4 regions of the Paenibacillus sp. FSL H3-0333 genome follow, and region 2 is predicted to be linked to each of the others. Evidence: predicted binding sites of a transcription regulator. Region 2 holds the regulator's gene; each other region holds the start of a gene.

Region 1 (4,229 bases), 4.0 Mb from region 2:
GCAAAGTTGTAGAGCGGGATCGGGCTGTGTGTCGCCCATTCGAGCGTCCGGCCATCCCAAGGATCGTTGGTTGTATCTCTCGGCATGTAGCGGGTACTCCAGTAAATATTGTAGACCAGGATCACGAAGCCGATCGCGAGTCCGACGGCCCCGACGAAGCTCAGCATATTGAGCGGACCAAAGCCTGATTCCTTAGAGTAAGTATACAGACGGCGTGTCATTCCCATCAGTCCCAGGAAGAACATTGGGAAGAAGGTTACGTTAAAGGAAATGATGATCCACCAGAAGGCATGCTTGCCCAGCCGTTCGTTCAGGCGGAAGCCGAACACTTTAGGGAACCAATAGTGGAAGCCGGCGATGACGGCGAACACGGCACCCGGAATCAGCACGTAGTGGAAATGCGCTACCAGGAACATCGTGTTGTGATACTGGTAATCGGCGCTGGCCATTGCCAGCATGACGCCCGTTACCCCGCCGATCGTAAAGATCGGGATAAAGGCCAGTGTGTACAGCATCGGGGTCGTGAAGGTAATCCTGCCCTTTCGCAGGGTGAATAGCCAGTTGAATATTTTGACCCCGGTAGGTACTGCTATGGCCATCGTTGTGATTGAGAAGAAGCTGTTGACCATGGCACCTTGACCCATTGTATAGAAATGGTGCGCCCATACAAGGAAGGACAGGAGCGAGATGATCAGCATGCTGAATACCATGGAGGTATAGCCGTACAGGTTCTTCTTCGAGAAGGTGGCGATAATCTCACTATAAATACCGAAGGCCGGAAGGATAACGATATAGACCTCCGGATGTCCCCAGACCCAGAACAGGTTGGCCCAGAGCATATCCATCCCGCCGTTGGCCATCGTGAAGAACTGGGAGCCGAAGAGGCGGTCGAACATCATCATCGCCAGCGCTACGGTCAGAACCGGGAAGGCGAAGACAATGATAACGTTGGTGATGAGTACGGACCAGGTGAACATCGGCATCTTCATCAGCGTCATGCCTGGTGCGCGCATCTTAAGAATCGTTACGATAAAGTTAACCCCGGTGATCAGCGTACCGATACCGGAAATCTGCAAGGCCAGAGAGTAGTAGTTGTTCCCTACGGTCGGGCTGAATTCAAGACTCGCCAGCGGGAAGTAGGCTGACCAGCCCGCATCCGGCGAGCCGCCGATGACGAAGGAAATGTTCAGCAGCATGGCGCCCATGAAGAAGAGCCAGAAGCTGACGGCGTTCAGCCGCGGGAAGGCAACGTCCCGTGCGCCGATCTGCAGCGGAATGATTACGTTCATCAGACCGATGATAAAAGGCATGGCCATGAAGAGAATCATGATCAGACCATGGGTGGTGAAGACCTCATTGTAATGCTGCGCATCGAGGAATTTCATTTCCGGCGCAGCCGTCTGCAGACGCATCATCATTGCATCTACACCGCCGCGGAACAGCATCAGCAGCGCCGCGAGGATGTACATGATCCCGATTTTTTTGTGGTCAACCGTGGTCAGCCATTCGCGCCACAGATAGCCCCATTTCTTGAAATAGGTAAGCCCTACGAGAATCCCGATGGTTGCCAGTGCAATACTGATCATGGCCCCGTATATCAAGGGTTCGCCGTGAACCTTAAATTTGTCCAAATCCATTAGGGTAGCTCCTTTCAGTGTGTTGCATTAAGCTCTTCAGAGAGCTAGTGTCCTTCATGTGTGCTTTCATCCACAGGGGAGCTTGGCAGCGGCTGATCGACTTCCGGATCAGGCTTGCTGTCGAATTCCGTTCCGCTGGACGGCTCGGGAGACGGATGAATGTCCTTGTTATCCTGATGCTCCGGATTGCCGTTGTCCATATCCATCTCCTTGCCGCCGCCGCTCATATGATCTCCGTGATTTCCCGGAGGAGGGCTGAACTCCAGATGGGTGGAGGAATACGTTTTGCGTCCGAGGTAATCCGTGGCCAGCAGGCCTTTGAATTCTTCCTCAGTCAGCTTAGGTGCAGTTTCCTTCACTTCCTTCACCCAGTCCTCGTAACCTTTGTTACTCAGAACAAGTGCTTCGAATTCCATGTGGGCGAAGCCTTTACCGCTGAAGTTAGCATTCTTTCCGATATAAGAGCCTTCCGTATCAGCGGAGAGGTGAAGCGTTGTCAGCATGTCGCTCATCGCGTACTTTTGACCGGCAAGCTGTGGAATCCAAAGACTGGTAATGGTGCCGAATGAGTACATTCTGAATTCAACTGCACGGTGTACCGGCATATTCACGTAGTTAACTGTTTCAATGCCTTCTTCCGGATAACTGAAATGCCATTTCCAGTTGGAGGAGGACGCATAGATGACCAGCGGAGTCTGATCTTTATAATCCGCAGCCACATTCTCCACTTCGTTTGTCGTCTTGACGGTTACAACAGACAGGAAGGCTACGATAATGATCGGGATAATAATCCAGATCGCCTCAAGGACTACATTGCCTTCCTCGTGCTTTGGAATGTAACCCTCATTACTCTTCTTCGCACGGTATTTCACCAATACAAAGATGTATAGGATGTAGACAACTGCCAGAACACCAAGCATTACAATAATTGAGAGGATAATGGTGTCAGATAACGTTCTGGCAGACGGCCCCTTCGGGTTCAGAACAGCGATTGAGCTGCATCCCGGCAGGAGAAGGATCAGGCTTAGAAACAGAGCGTATAACGGTCCCTTTTTTTTCATATAGAACTCCTTCCTTCAATACTACTTTTCATTCGCCGTTCATTAACGGAAGTACATTGATCTGTATCTATAGTAAGAACTACTTACCCATAATGCAAAATACATATTTTGTATAATTATATAAAATAGACCTTAAAAATGGCGAACAAGTTAAATATGTGTGATCAAATTGTTACAACTCCCTAAGGGTATGATAAAGATCACTGTAGTGGCGCACTTTAGCTAATTTTAAGGTTGTTCAATTTTTGTTCAAAATTCCGATATTGTTATTAAATTTGTCACAATTATTCTGTGCCAAAAACCGCTGATTTAACCGTGTAACGCCTGCTGTGACAGCATTCGACGAGAATTGCGTGCTTTCTGAAAATAATGGCGAACCCTCATTTATCATTGCATAAGAGTAACAATTTCTTAGCTTGCGGTTACAATCTCTCAAATTACGTTGAAAGTATATATGATAAAGTGATAGACAAATATACATAGATTGGAGACTGCTGCTGTGCGCATCAAGAAAATTCTGCTCTTATTCATGTCTTTATTCCTAATTATGGGGCTTGTGCAGGTCCCGGCTAACGCTAAAGGTGATAGCACTATTCTTAAACTCGGAGTCAACGATAAATTAAGCAAGGTTGAAGCTGTATCCGTAAAAGGCACCTATTATGTACCGCTGCGCGCGCTTGCGGATGAGCTGAAATGGACCCTTACCGGCCTGACGGACGGGATTCACGTAGCCGGCGGGACAGGTTCGCTTACCCTGCTGAGCAAGGACGGAGGTGCGGTGCTGAAGGATGGGACTGCCGTGCCTATGAGCACTTTCGTACAGGACGGCAAACTCATGGCTCCGCTGAAGCTCAGCGGTTACCTCGGGTATAGCATTTCCTATGCGGGAGATAAATATTTACTTCGTGTGAAGGACGGCTCGGCGCAGCTTACCGATGCAGCCTTCACCGATAAATATGCTGCCGAGCTGAAGCCGGAGGCTCCGGTAGCTCCAACGAATCCAGCGACTCCGGTTACACCCACTGAGCCGGGCAAGCCGGGCCGGACCGTATACCTGACCTTCGACGATGGCCCGTCAGCCACGACTGGCGACCTGCTGGACATCCTCCGTAAATATGACGTACAGGCAACCTTCTTCATGCTGGGGAACAACATGAATCAGCATCCCGCCCAGGTGAAGCGGACTGCGAAAGAAGGCCATGGCTTAGCGCTGCATGGCGTGACCCACCGCCAGGAGAAGTTCTATGCTTCGCCGGCAGCGGCGCTTGCCGAGATGTCGGGGGCCAATGCGACACTGAAGAAGCTGACGGGAGCCAGCACCACCTTGATTCGTACGCCATATGGAAGCAAGCCGTATTTCACCAAGTCCTTCCGCGATAAAGTCCTGACGCAGGGATATCATCTCTGGGACTGGAACGTGGATTCCTATGACTGGAAATACAAACAGAACAGCGACAGAATCTATAACACCGTGATGGATCAGGTGAACAAGCTGAAGGCGTCCAAGACCAATCCGGTCATTCTGATGCAT
Region 2 (4,229 bases):
TGGTTACCTCTGTTAGTCCGGCACGCGCCCGGGCCAGCTCCTTGGCCTCACTCCGCTCGTTCCACTGGTCCTTCATAATGTAGGCATAGAACTGGCTTAGTCCGAACAGAAGGAGCAGCACCACGGTAATCCCCAGCCAGATCCATTTTCCCCTCTTCTTCTTCACCACGCTGCTTCCTTTCCCGTTCCCCTGAATTACCGTTTAAGCAGGCTCTCGAACGTCTCCTGTGCTTTGCGGCGGATGGCTTCTTCATCAAGTGTCAGGCATTGTCCATGCTTCACAACCTGCTGGCCGTTCACCCATACATGCTCTACATCCTTGGCACTTGCCGAATATACGGCATGGGAGAGCAGATCGGTATGCGGCAGCAGATGAGGCTGGTCAATATCAAGTGCGATGAAGTCGGCCTTCATTCCTGCTGCAAGCCGGCCTACCCCGCTTAGGAAAATAGACTGCGCCCCGTACTCCGTAGCCATCAGAAGCGCCTCAGGAGCCGGTACCGCTGTAGGATCACCGCTTACGCCCTTGTGGATCAGAGCCGCCAGCCTCATCTCTTCGAACATATCCAGATTGTTGTTGCTTGCCGCGCCGTCTGTACCCAGGGAGACCTTAATCCCGGCTCTCAGCAGTTCAGGAACACGAGCAACCCCGCTGGCCAGCTTCAGGTTACTGCCGGGGTTATGCGACACGCCAACGTTATGGCGGGCCAGAATCCCGATCTCTTCATCGTTCAGATGAACCCCGTGGGCAATGAGCGAAGGACGGGTGAACATTCCGAGCTTCTCCAGATGTGCGACCGGACGCAGGCCGTAGTCGGCCACGTTCTGTTCCACTTCATGGCGCGTCTCGGACATATGGGTGTGCATTGGCAGGTCCAGATCATGGGCAGCCTGCACAAACTTCATGAAAAACTCTGGAGGACAGGTGTACGGGGCGTGCGGTGAGAGCATGGTCGTAATTCTGCCGTCAGCCTTGCCGTGCCAGTTACGGGCAAAAGCAATCGCCTCAGCGAGCTTCGCTTGCTGTACCTCTTCCGGGCACAGCCCAATTACGCCGCGCATCAACACCGCACGAATACCGGACTGCTCGGTCACTTCCGCTACCCGGTCCATATGATCATACATATCGAGGAAGGTGGTTGTGCCGCCCTTCAGCATCTCCAGCACGGACAACGAGGTTCCCCAATATACATCATCACCAGTGAATTTCTCTTCCATCGGCCACATCTTCTCCTGCAGCCAAGACTGAAGCACCATATCGTCGCCGTATCCGCGCAGCAGTGACATTGCAGTATGACCATGGGTATTGACCAGACCAGGCATGAACAGCAGACGGCTGCCGTCTACGACCTGTGCGCCATCCTCCACTACTGGCTCAGCTTCACCTATGTAAGTAATCAAATCATTCTCCAGGGTCATGTACCCGCTCAGAACCGGCTTGTCACTGCCCGGAACCAGGAAGTGCCCATTCTTGATTATCGTGATCTTACTGCTCATCTTCAGCCTCATCCTTTCCATCATGCAAATAATAGGCCAAGCTCTGCAGATCTGTGGTGAAATCTGCGGCATGAATCCGGATATTGGCAGGCGTCTTGAGAATAACCGGTGCGAAGTTCAGAATCGCCTCGATACCGGAATCGACAAGAATATCAGCTACGTTCTGGGCTTCGCTGTCGGGCACGGTAATAATCCCGATCCGGATGCCCTGCGAACGGATTGTACTGCTTAGCTCCTCCATCGGCTGCACAACCAGCGAGTTGATTTGCTGGCCCACCTTCGGCGGGTAGGCATCGAAGATGGCAGTAATCTTCATCGTATCCTTTAAGTAAGCGTTGTAGTTTGACAAGGCATGACCGAGATTACCGGCTCCAACCAGTGCAACATTAATTTGCTGGTCAAGCTTCAGGATATGGCGGATCTTCTCAATCAGATAAGATACATCATAGCCGATGCCTTTTCTGCCAAAATCACCGAAATAAGCCAAATCCTTACGGATCTGGGCGGGATTCAGATCAAGCTTCTGGCCCAGCTCCTGGGAAGAGACTGTGGAGATTTCACGTTTTTGGAGATCGTTCAGGAAACGCAGGTACACTGGTAGCCTGCGCACGACGGCCTCCGATATTTTATCCGATTTCATGTATTCTCCTCCTTAAAAGTTGTGTTAGACCCGTACAATTATAGCAACCGTGCCCCGCCGCCTGCCGGAGTGGCAGGGCAGGCGGGAACGGATCTTCAGGTTAATCATGACTTATTAATAATAGCAATAGCAGATGAATTAGGAAACCCCGCCGTCATCCAGCCATTCGGCAATTCTCGGGACCATCTGCTCGGTGAGCATATGCTCCATCTTGGGACCGGGGAGCGAGTACAGGAAGTACTTTCCGTAATGCGATTCAATGACTCTGGTATCGTACACAATTACGATGCCCCGGTCCTGCGCCGTGCGGACCAGCCGCCCGAAGCCCTGCTTGAAGCGGATGACGGCCTGCGGCACGGACAGCTTCATGAACGGATTCTTCTTCTGTGCCTGAAGCAGCTCCGACTTCGCTTCTGCCAGCGGGTGATTCGGCGGCTGGAACGGCAGTCTGACAATCGCCAGGCAGGTCAATGCTTCTCCCGGGATATCCACCCCTTCCCAGAAGCTGCTGGTACCCAGCAAGACCGAAGCCGGGCTATCCTGGAAGCGGCGGATCAGCTTGCTCCGGCTGCCGCCTTCCACGCCTTGTCCCAGCACCGCGATATCCTGTGAGGCAAGCGCCTCCTTCAGCGGTTCATACACCTGGCGCAGCATCTTGTAGGAGGTGAACAGCACCAGCATCCGCCCCCGTGTTGTTACAGCTGTCTCGGCAAGGGAGTGCACGAGGGTGTCCACAAAGCGGGCATCACCTATACTTCCCTTGACGCTAGGGAAGTCCCGGGGAATGACCAGGAGAGCCTGCTCACGATACTTGAATGGCGATGGAAGCAGTGCAGTCATCAGACGCCTCTGCTCGGCAGCCTCGCCAAGACCCAGGTTATCGATCATGAACTGGAAGGATTTATCCACGGATAAGGTGGCCGAGGTCAGGATAATGCTCTTCTTCTTATCGAAGAACAGCTCCCTGAGCTGGGTGCTGACATCTACGGGAACAGCATACATTTGCAGCGACTTGCCCTTATAATTGCCGCTTCCCTCCAGCCAATACACGATATTCTCATCGTTCAGACTCATGAAGAAGCGGATCTGCTCTCTAATGGATGCCAGATCCTTGAATAACCCGCCGATATCAGTCACAAGACTGTCTGAGGAGGACTGGCTGTCCGTGTCACGCATCTCATTGAGCATTTTGTCGCCCTTGCGGATGATATCGCTCAGACTGAGGTTCAGTGTATTCTCAAGGGCAGCCAGCTCCTCCCAATCCTTCGGCTTCTTGCCCGGCTGCAGGCGTGCCACCAGCTGGCCTGCTTCACCGGCTCCGGCATCGCTGCGCTCGGGCAGCAGGCTGAAGAGCCTGTCACTAAGCGCATCCCAGGACTCCTTCACCGTCAGCAGATCTGGATAGATCCGGTCGATCACGCCGCTCCATTCGGAGGCCTGCTCACTGCCTGAAGACTGCAGACTCTGGCGGAGGGCAGGCAGCTGCCCGCTACGGCTATCTTTATAGAGACGGGTGAGGGTATGGGCGAATGTGAAATATTTCATCTGCATGCCAAGATGCTTGCCGGCAATATCCTCCAGATGATGGGCTTCATCAATAACAAGATGGTCGTACGCCGGAAGAAGCTGATGCCCGGCTTTGACATCTGCGAACAGCTTGGAGTGATTGGTGACCACCACATCGGAGATCCCGGCTTCATGCTTGGCCCGGTGGTAATAGCATTTGCGGAACCAGGGACAGGCGCGTCCCAGGCAGGAGTCGGTATCACTGGAAACAGTCTCCCAGAAATCGCCGCCCCGTCCGCTTAAGTTAAGCTCCTCATCATCGCCGGTCGTCGTCTGGGTCAGCCAGACGAGCATTTGCGCAGCGGTGAGCGCTTCTTCCCTTGGACTCGTAAAGTCCTTTTTGTTCATTCTATGTTCGAACTTGCGCAGACACAAATAGTGCCCTCTTCCCTTAAAGATGGAGGCCTTGAACGGGAACGGCACAACGCTGGTTAAGAGCGGGATATCCCGCTCCCGCAGCTGATCCTGAAGGTTAATGGTATGAGTGCTGACCATCACCTTCTGATTACTTTTCACACTATGGTAG
Region 3 (4,229 bases), 3.0 Mb from region 2:
TGCGGGCTGGGCGGCGACAGGGGATGAAGCGAGAACTATGCTGGAGGAGCAGCAGGTAGATCTGGTGCTGCTGGATATTTATATGCCGCGTGTCAGCGGGCTGCAGCTGCTCTCTGCTCTGCGGGAGCAGGGGAGCAAGGTGGATATCATAGTGATCTCCGCCGCCAGTGACAATGCCAGCATCCGCAAGGCGCTGCAGAACGGGGCCGTGGATTATTTGATCAAGCCGTTCGAGTTTGCCCGGTTTCAGGCGGCACTGTCGGCGTATCGTGAAGATTATAAGCTGATGCACAAGGAGCATCTCAGCCAGGAGCAGCTGGATAAGCTGCTGCGGCATTCGCTCGGGACGGAAGAGGAGAAGTACGCTGCCCTGCCGCTACCCAAAGGGCTTGCCGAAGGCACACTGGACAGCATCTGGAGCACGATTAACCGGCTGGAGAGCCCGGTGTTCTCTACGGAGGATATCAGCAGCCATGCGCCCATCTCGCGGATCTCGGTCCGCAAATATCTGGCTTTTCTGACGGAGGCAGGTATTCTGGAAATGGAGCTTAGCTACGGGGCGGTAGGCAGGCCGGTGTATATGTATAAGGTGAGACCTGAAGGGTATGAGCTTATCCGTAAATATCTATAAGCAGCTAAGGGCGGAAGGAGCTGGAGCATGGAATTGCATGAAGCACTGAAGAAGGTTAGAAGCAGGGAGGACTTCACAGCATTCCTTGGCCTGCTGGCTAAGGATTACAGCGCGAATCCGGGCGAATGGGAGAATGGCAGTGTGGAGCTGTATCTGGAAGGAGTTCAGTCCTGGGTAGAGGATATGGATGGATATTATGAGAATCTGAAGCGGCCCGCGCCGCAGAATATCGACTGGAGCTTCATCGCAGGCATACTGTATGCCGGAAAAATATACGAATGAGCGGAAGGAGCTAGCCGCACAATTAAAACGGAGTCACGGTTGTCCCAAGGCTGCCCCAGGCGTTCCATGACTCCATATAGCCGTCACAGTAGCTGTGAAGGTTATTAAGCTATGCCATACATAAGCGTGCGCAGAATCAATCGAAGGCCTGCTGCAGAGCCAGCGGACTGAACTCGTTAATGATTTTGTAGGCTACCAGGTGCGGGTTGTTCATGTCATTGTCATAGATAATCATGTGATGCTTGCCCTTCAAAATAATGTCGAACCGCTGCTTCCGGTCTGCCTGGACAATGGTAATGTAATAGCTGTACTTGTTGTCTGTGCTCACATTGCGGGCGGATTTCATCAGGCGGACGCCGGAGAAATCATCGTAGATCTGCTTAATCGCTTCCGGCTCAGTAAGCACAACGTCCTTCTGTTCACCGGGAACAGAAGACAGGCGGGTAATTTCCAGAGCGGCGATATCTTCCAGACGGACGGTTCGGGTAACTACTCTTTTGAATGAAGTATAGCGGCTCGCGGTGTAGCTCATCAGGGAGACACCGGCTGCTGCCAGAACAGCACCGGCCAGCCAATATTTTTCGCTTTTTTCCATAGTTTCTGTTCCTCCTAGTGATACGGTTGTATAAGCTCCAATTATAAATCTATAAACACATTCAAGCAAATTCACTACCTTTATTTACTTTATCATTTCTTTAATTACTAAATATTCTTGTCAGGGCTCCTTCAGGTTATGATGATTGTGAAAATATGCACAATGACAATTGGAGGAGAACAGAATGAACAGAAAGAGATGGGGAAGTCTGCTGGGCAAGGGGCTGCTGCTGGCAAGTCTGGTGGTATTGCCTGCATGTAACAGCACCAAAGGGGAGTCTACGGACATCGTAATTATCGGCGGCGGCGGCGCGGGAATGACTGCTGCCATTGAAGCGCATAATCAGGGAGCCAAGGTGATACTAGTCGAAAAAATGCCTATGCTTGGAGGAAACACCGTCCGTGCGGAAGGCGGATTGAATGCGGCAGGAACACCTTATCAGGCAGCGGCTGGTATCAAAGACAGTCCGGAGCTGCATTTCGAAGATACCATGAAGGGCGGCAAGAATCTCAATAACCCGGATCTGGTCAGAACGCTTACGAACGGCGCGGCGGCTTCGGTGGAGTGGCTGAAGGAGAATGGAGCCGAGTTGTCTGAGGTGGGACGCGCAGGCGGGGCAAGCGTGAACCGGATTCACCGTCCGGCAGGCGGAGAAGCAGCAGGGAATTTCATCGTAGTCGCGCTGAAGAAGAAGCTGGAGGAGTACAAAATTGATGTGCGCCTGCGGACGACTGCCGATGAGATCGTCAAGAATAAGGACGGCGTGGTTACCGGAGTGAAGGTGACGGATAAGGATGGCAAGCAGTACACGATCAGTGCGAATTCCGTTATTCTGGCGGCCGGCGGTTTTGGAGCTAATATGGACATGATCAAGGGGTACCAGCCGAAGCTGGAAGGGTTCTCCACCACTAACCATCCGGGCGCAACCGGCGATGGTACAACGATGGCAGAGAAGATCGGTGCCAAGCTGGTAGACATGAAGGAGATTCAGATTCATCCGACCACCATTCCGAATCAAGGCGTGCTGATCACAGAAGGGGTACGCGGAGACGGTGCGATTCTGGTCAATAGCGAAGGCAAGCGATTCACGAATGAACTGCTGACCCGCGATGTCGTGTCCCAGAATATTCTAGCCCAATCCGGCAAAGTAGCTTATCTGATCTTCAATGATGAGCTGCGTGCGAACCTGAAGGCAACTGAGGTTTATTTTGGAATGGATCTAGTCAAAGAAGCGGCAACACCTGAAGAATTGGCGGCACAGATTGGTGTAGATGGCAAAGCACTTGCGGATACACTGAAAACGTATAATGGCTTCGTTGCTTCCGGTAAGGATACAGAGTTTGAACGGCCGGATCTTGAGCTGTCTTTTGAAAAGGGTAAATATTATGCAATTCAGGTAACACCGGGAATCCACCATACCATGGGCGGAGTAGCGATTAACACTCAGGCTCAGGTACTGGATACCAAGGATCAGGTCATTGCCGGGCTGTATGCTGCGGGCGAAGTAACCGGCGGAGTACACGGCGCGAACCGTCTGGGCGGTAATGCACTGGCAGACATCACTACCTTCGGGCGGATTGCAGCGGATGAAGCTGTGAAGGCACTTAAGAAATAGGAACTTTCAGAAGGAGGAATTACTCATGCACAAGTGGACAAAAACCTTGCTGTTCTCTGCCCTCGCGGCTGCAACAGTATTAACGGCGGGCTGCTCTTCATCTTCCGGCAAGTATGTGGACGGGACATATGATGGTACGGGCAAAGGGGTCAAGAGTGATATTAAAGTAGCGGTAGAGATCAAGGATGAGAAGATCGACGCTATTACCGTAGAGGAGCATAAGGAGACGCAGGCGATGATCGATGCGGCCGTGGAGAATACGATTCCTGAAATTATTGAAAAGCAAACCACAGAAGGCGTAGATGCCCTCTCCGGTGCTTCCGGCTCCAGCGGCGGGATTATTGAAGCGGTGACCCAGGCGCTGGAACAGGCCAAGAAGCAGTAAGTCATCATTCAATTGCTTATAAAAGAGTTGTGGTCATATCACCTGAGCAAGCCCAGCCCTCCTGTCTCCGGCAGCACGGCTGGGCTTGCTGCATAGTTCCATCCCCAGGAAGCCATCCCCGGGAGTAGCTTTACAAATTCAGGTTCAACTAATATAGTTCGAATGGTATAGGAATATGGGACATGAAGGGAGGTCTTCGCACCAGTGGCCAGGAAAAAAAGCTACAGTCTGCGCACAATGATTGCCGTCATGGTGTCTGCCGTTGTCCTGCTGGTATTGCTGATTTTATATTTTATTTTCCGCAATCAGATTATTCCGCAGACCCGGCAGGCACTGGAGGATAAGGCGATTACGATTGCCCGTACTATCGCCCTGATTCCGCTGGTCTCGGAGGGACTCAGTGAAGGCAACAGCAAGGAGATTCAGGACTACACCTCAAGAATCGCCCGCCGTAATGATATTATGTTCGTGGTCGTGACAGATATGAAGGGAATCCGCTATTCCCATCCGGATGCCTCGCTGGTCGGACTGCCCTTTGCGGGAGGCGGTCAGGAGATATCGCTGCGCGGAGGGGAGAGCATCTCCGAAGGGGCCGGGCCGCTCGGCAGATCTCTGCGCGGCTTCGTGCCGGTCTATAACAACCGGGGGCATCAGGTGGGAGTGGTCATTGCCGGTCTGTCCCTGGAGCGGGTCGAGCGGCTGGTCCTGATGAATGAGTGGA
Region 4 (4,229 bases), 2.2 Mb from region 2:
CGGAGATCTACCGTGGTGCGGGAGTAGCCTTCTCTCCGGCAGCCAAGCGCAGTCTCGCTGTCATTGACCGGCTGGGCCTGCATCATCTTCAGGTCTGCATGGCCAAAACCCCGTATTCCTTCTCGGATCAGCCCCGGCTGCTCGGAGCCCCGGAAGGCTTCACCATGGGCATTCGGGACATCACTCTGTCCCTCGGGGCGGGATTCGCTGTAGTGATCACCGGCAACATGGTCACGATGCCGGGTCTCCCCGCCAAGCCTGCGGCAGAAAGCCTGTTGGTGGACGAGGATGGCGTAATCTCGGGTCTGGAATAAGACAGCATCAGCTAACAGTTGTAGTTTGGCCTCACTTTACCGCAGATATGCTGCGGAGGGTGAGGCTTTTTTGTATGCCAAAACAAACATGTCTTTCAAGGCACAACCCCAGCATGAAAATGAGCAGCGCGCCTAAAAACAGAACGATCACAATTGGACCGGGCGCGCCGCGTAGGCCAAATTTCCTCCTGCTGTTTCCTGCTCCTGGCAGACATAATGCCCCTCCTCCGGGGGAAACTAAGCCAAGGTTGAAGAGTGCAGCGGCGGTACAAATGGAGTGGATGATGCGGTGAAACTCCAAAGTTATTAAAATTTGAAATTGTGAACAATGTGAGAAAAATCACAATAACCCTTGCAATGTGATAAATATCACAATATAATCAGTGTATAAAGTGAAAACAATCACAAATGTAAAGTTGTATAAACGCAGTCAGTACAGCACTTTTTTACAGACGCAATCACAAGCCCTACTAAATAAGCTTTTCAACTTGGAGGAGGAAGAAATCATGAAAGTAGCAGTTATTGGATGTACCCACGCCGGAACGGCCGCCATTGTAAATACCGCACAGTTATACCCGGATGCACAGATTACGGTGTACGAGCGCAACGATAATATCTCATTCCTGTCTTGCGGCATAGCCTTATACGTTGGCGGTGTGGTCAAGGACCCGCAGGGACTATTCTATTCCTCCCCGGAACAGCTTGCCGCCCTGGGTGTGCTGACGAAGATGCGTCATGAGGTAATCAACATTGACACCGCCCGCCGGACCCTGAAGGCCCGCAACCTCGTCACCGGCGAGGAAATGGAAGATACTTATGACAAACTAATTATGACAACAGGTTCATGGCCGATTGTGCCTAAGCTCGAAGGAATAGAGATGGAGGGCATCCTGCTCTCGAAGAACTACAATCACTCCAACACCATTATCGAAGAAGCGCAGAAGGTGAAAAGAATTACTGTGGTCGGTGCCGGATATATCGGGGTCGAGCTGGTGGAAGCTTTTCAGATGAATGGCAAGGAAGTTACGCTGATTGATGGGGAAGACCGCATCCTGAGCAAATATCTCGATGAAGAGTTCACCGCACCGATCCAGCAGTCGCTTGAGGATCACGGCATTAAGCTGGCGCTGGGCGAGAAGGTCGCCTCCTTCGCTGGTGAGAACGGCAGAGTGACCAAGGTGATTACGAGCAAGGGTGAGCATGAGACGGATCTGGTGATTCTCTGCATTGGCTTCCGTCCGAATACAGAGCTGCTGAAGGGTCAAGTGGATATGCTGCCGAACGGCGCGATTATGGTTAACGATTATATGCAGACCAGCCTGCCGGATGTCTATGCTGCCGGTGACAGCTGCGCGATTCATTACAATCCAACGGGTAAACATGCATACATCCCGCTGGCCACCAACGCTGTGCGTATGGGAACGCTGGTTGCCCGCAATCTGGTCTCGAACACGATCCCTTACATGGGTACACAAGGAACATCGGGCATCAAGATCTACGAGGACAATATTGCCGGAACCGGACTGACTGAAGAGGCTGCTGCAGCCGAGGGAATGGATACGGAGAGCGTGATGCTGATCGACAACTACCGTCCGGAGTTCATGCCGACCTTCGAGCAGGTTCAGGTAAAAGTGGTCTTTGACCGTGCCACCCGCCGCATTCTGGGCGCGCAGATTATGTCCAAGATGGATCTGACGCAGTCGATCAATACCGTATCGGTCTGCATCCAGAATAAGATGACCGTGGACCAGCTGGCCTTCATCGACTTCTTCTTCCAGCCGCAATACAACAAGCCTTGGAACTTCCTGAACACCGCAGGCCTTCAGGCTCTGCCTAAGCTAGCTGCCGTCAAAGAACCTGTACACGTATAAGAGCTGAATATTTTGCCGGAGCCCGCTTAGGGCTCTTTTTTTGTGAACTCTCGATGCAATGGCAGCGGGAATGAAAAAATTTTCCGTACAGCCAGCTTTTATGGTAAATTTGACATGTCAGTGAAAACTTTCACGTGGTTTTTATGATAGTGACTTTTATCACGTAAATGTGATTGTGATCACGTTACAATGGCATAAAGGAACAAATTTTAAGTAATTAGAAGGGGATAGGAATCATGGCTTATAACAAACCGCAGGGAATCGCTGAAGTCACGGTAGAGAACGGAGTCAAGAAGGCGCATAATCCGCTCAGCACTGTACTCATTCTTGGTTTCTTGGGAGGAGCGTTTATCGCGCTCGGATTTTTGCTGGATATTCGTGTCATTGCCGGTGCGCCTGCCGAGTGGGGGTCCATTGCCAACTTCATCGGGGCTGCGGTGTTCCCGGTAGGACTGATCTTGGTGCTGCTTGCCGGAGGAGAACTGCTGACAGGCAATATGATGGCTGTGCCGCTGGCTTTTATTGCGAAGAAGATTTCCTTCTGGGAAGTCATTAAGAACCTGGTGCTGATCACACTCAGCAACCTGGCGGGTGCCTTATTCGTCGCTTATTTCTTCGGTCACATCGTTGGTCTTACATCAGATGGCGTGTATCTGGAGAAGCTGGTAAGTATGGCGGAGCATAAGATCGATGCTACGTTCCTGCAGGCTTTTATCTCCGGGATCGGCTGTAACTGGCTCGTAGCGCTGGCGGTATGGCTGTCGTACGGGGCAGACAATTTCAGCGGCAAAATCCTCGGTATCTGGTTCCCGACCATGGCGTTTGTAGCCATCGGCTTCCAGCACGTTGTAGCTAACATGTTCCTTATCCCTGCTGCGATCTTCGAAGGACATTTCACCTGGGGCCAGTATGTGGCCAACTTCGTTCCGGTCTGGCTGGGCAATCTGACGGGCGGCGCAATCTTCGTGGCTGCGGCGTACTGGATGGCTTATCTGCGCAAGGAGCCGGGTGCTGTGAGCCCAGCCGCAGGCGTACCTGCTGCTGGATTGAAGAAACACGCTTAATCTACAGATTTTGACCCGGTGTGAATCACATCGCTGGTCTGTAACATAGCTTGGCCTAAGCACTTCCTGCTTCTCGGCACCCTGCATCAAGGGATTCGTAGAGACAGGGAGTGTTTTTGTATCGGGTACAGCAGGATCATCCTCGGGACAAAACAAAATTCACCGTGCAATCCGATTCGGGGGAACGAAATCGGATCTCACGGTGAATAAAATAGGGAGTGTTTCATATGGATCATTACCCCGGCTTCCGGGGAACGAATCAGTGCGGGCGAGGTATTTTTCTTTACGTGTGAAAGAGCGGGTTATAGAATATTAATATCGCTGGCGGCGGTGAAGACAGGATTGATTTTCAATAGGATAATTCCCTGGTTTCCCGCGATACAGCATTAACGCGTATGCTTGCCCCGCCCCCTGTTTTGGGATGATACTGGATGAATTAATGACAGCTATGTTACAGGGGATGACAGACAAGATATGAGATTCATGCAGGCCTATCCGAAGGAAATTAAAGTATTTTTGATTGCCAGTCTTATTAATGCTACCGGCAGTGCGCTGATGTGGCCGCTGGTTACAATGTATGTATTCGATGAACTGGGACGCAGCATGAAGGACGCGGGAATTGTTCTGCTGGTGCAGTCACTTGGCGGAATTGCCGGACAGCTGCTGGGCGGTTCGTTGTACCATAAGGTAGGGGTCAACCGTCTGATTGTCGGCGCTCTGGCCATGAACGCCCTGACGCTGTTTGCGCTCCCGTGGGCGAGCGGAAGCTGGAGCGTATTCATTATCGTGATGGGTATGATGGGATTGTTTAACTCCCTCTCCCTCCCGGCGATCCAGGCGTTTATCGGTTTCCGGTTCGCGGAGCAGCGCGCAGAGCTGTTCAATATCATCTATGTTGCCAATAATATAGGGGTAGCCCTGGGAACCGCGCTGAGCGGCTTCCTGGGCAATTATATGCTGAGCTTTGTGCTTAACGGGGT

The links. The regulator Rex, encoded in region 2, represses fermentation and respiration genes when NADH is low (regulators of the CRP and FNR family bind a similar motif). The targets are predictions, from matches to a motif close to TTGTGAAATATTTCACAA.
Region 1: the regulator Rex is predicted to act here: its motif matches at 2,965-2,982, upstream of qoxA (cytochrome aa3 quinol oxidase subunit II).
Region 3: the regulator Rex is predicted to act here: its motif matches at 1,654-1,671, upstream of MHH78_RS27590 (flavocytochrome c).
Region 4: the regulator Rex is predicted to act here: its motif matches at 2,304-2,321, upstream of MHH78_RS04835 (formate/nitrite transporter family protein).

What each region holds. Positions count from the first base shown of each region.
Region 1 covers NZ_JBBODG010000001.1:7,249,710-7,253,938, reverse strand. Annotated here, with positions in the region: gene qoxB (cytochrome aa3 quinol oxidase subunit I) at 1-1,637, opposite strand, end outside; gene qoxA (cytochrome aa3 quinol oxidase subunit II) at 1,682-2,698, opposite strand; gene MHH78_RS31645 (polysaccharide deacetylase family protein) at 3,198-4,229, shown strand, end outside.
Region 2 covers NZ_JBBODG010000001.1:3,271,937-3,276,165, reverse strand. Annotated here, with positions in the region: gene MHH78_RS14370 (cell wall elongation regulator TseB-like domain-containing protein) at 1-166, opposite strand, end outside; gene MHH78_RS14365 (amidohydrolase) at 196-1,497, opposite strand; gene MHH78_RS14360 (redox-sensing transcriptional repressor Rex) at 1,487-2,137, opposite strand; gene dinG (ATP-dependent DNA helicase DinG) at 2,276-4,229, opposite strand, start outside.
Region 3 covers NZ_JBBODG010000001.1:6,246,971-6,251,199, reverse strand. Annotated here, with positions in the region: gene MHH78_RS27605 (response regulator) at 1-631, shown strand, start outside; gene MHH78_RS27600 (DUF7660 family protein) at 659-913, shown strand; gene MHH78_RS27595 (hypothetical protein) at 1,050-1,508, opposite strand; gene MHH78_RS27590 (flavocytochrome c) at 1,693-3,123, shown strand; gene MHH78_RS27585 (FMN-binding protein) at 3,149-3,508, shown strand; gene dcuS (DcuS/MalK family sensor histidine kinase) at 3,713-4,229, shown strand, end outside.
Region 4 covers NZ_JBBODG010000001.1:1,078,181-1,082,409, forward strand. Annotated here, with positions in the region: gene MHH78_RS04825 (formate--tetrahydrofolate ligase) at 1-314, shown strand, start outside; gene MHH78_RS04830 (FAD-dependent oxidoreductase) at 821-2,185, shown strand; gene MHH78_RS04835 (formate/nitrite transporter family protein) at 2,422-3,249, shown strand; gene MHH78_RS04840 (MFS transporter) at 3,724-4,229, shown strand, end outside.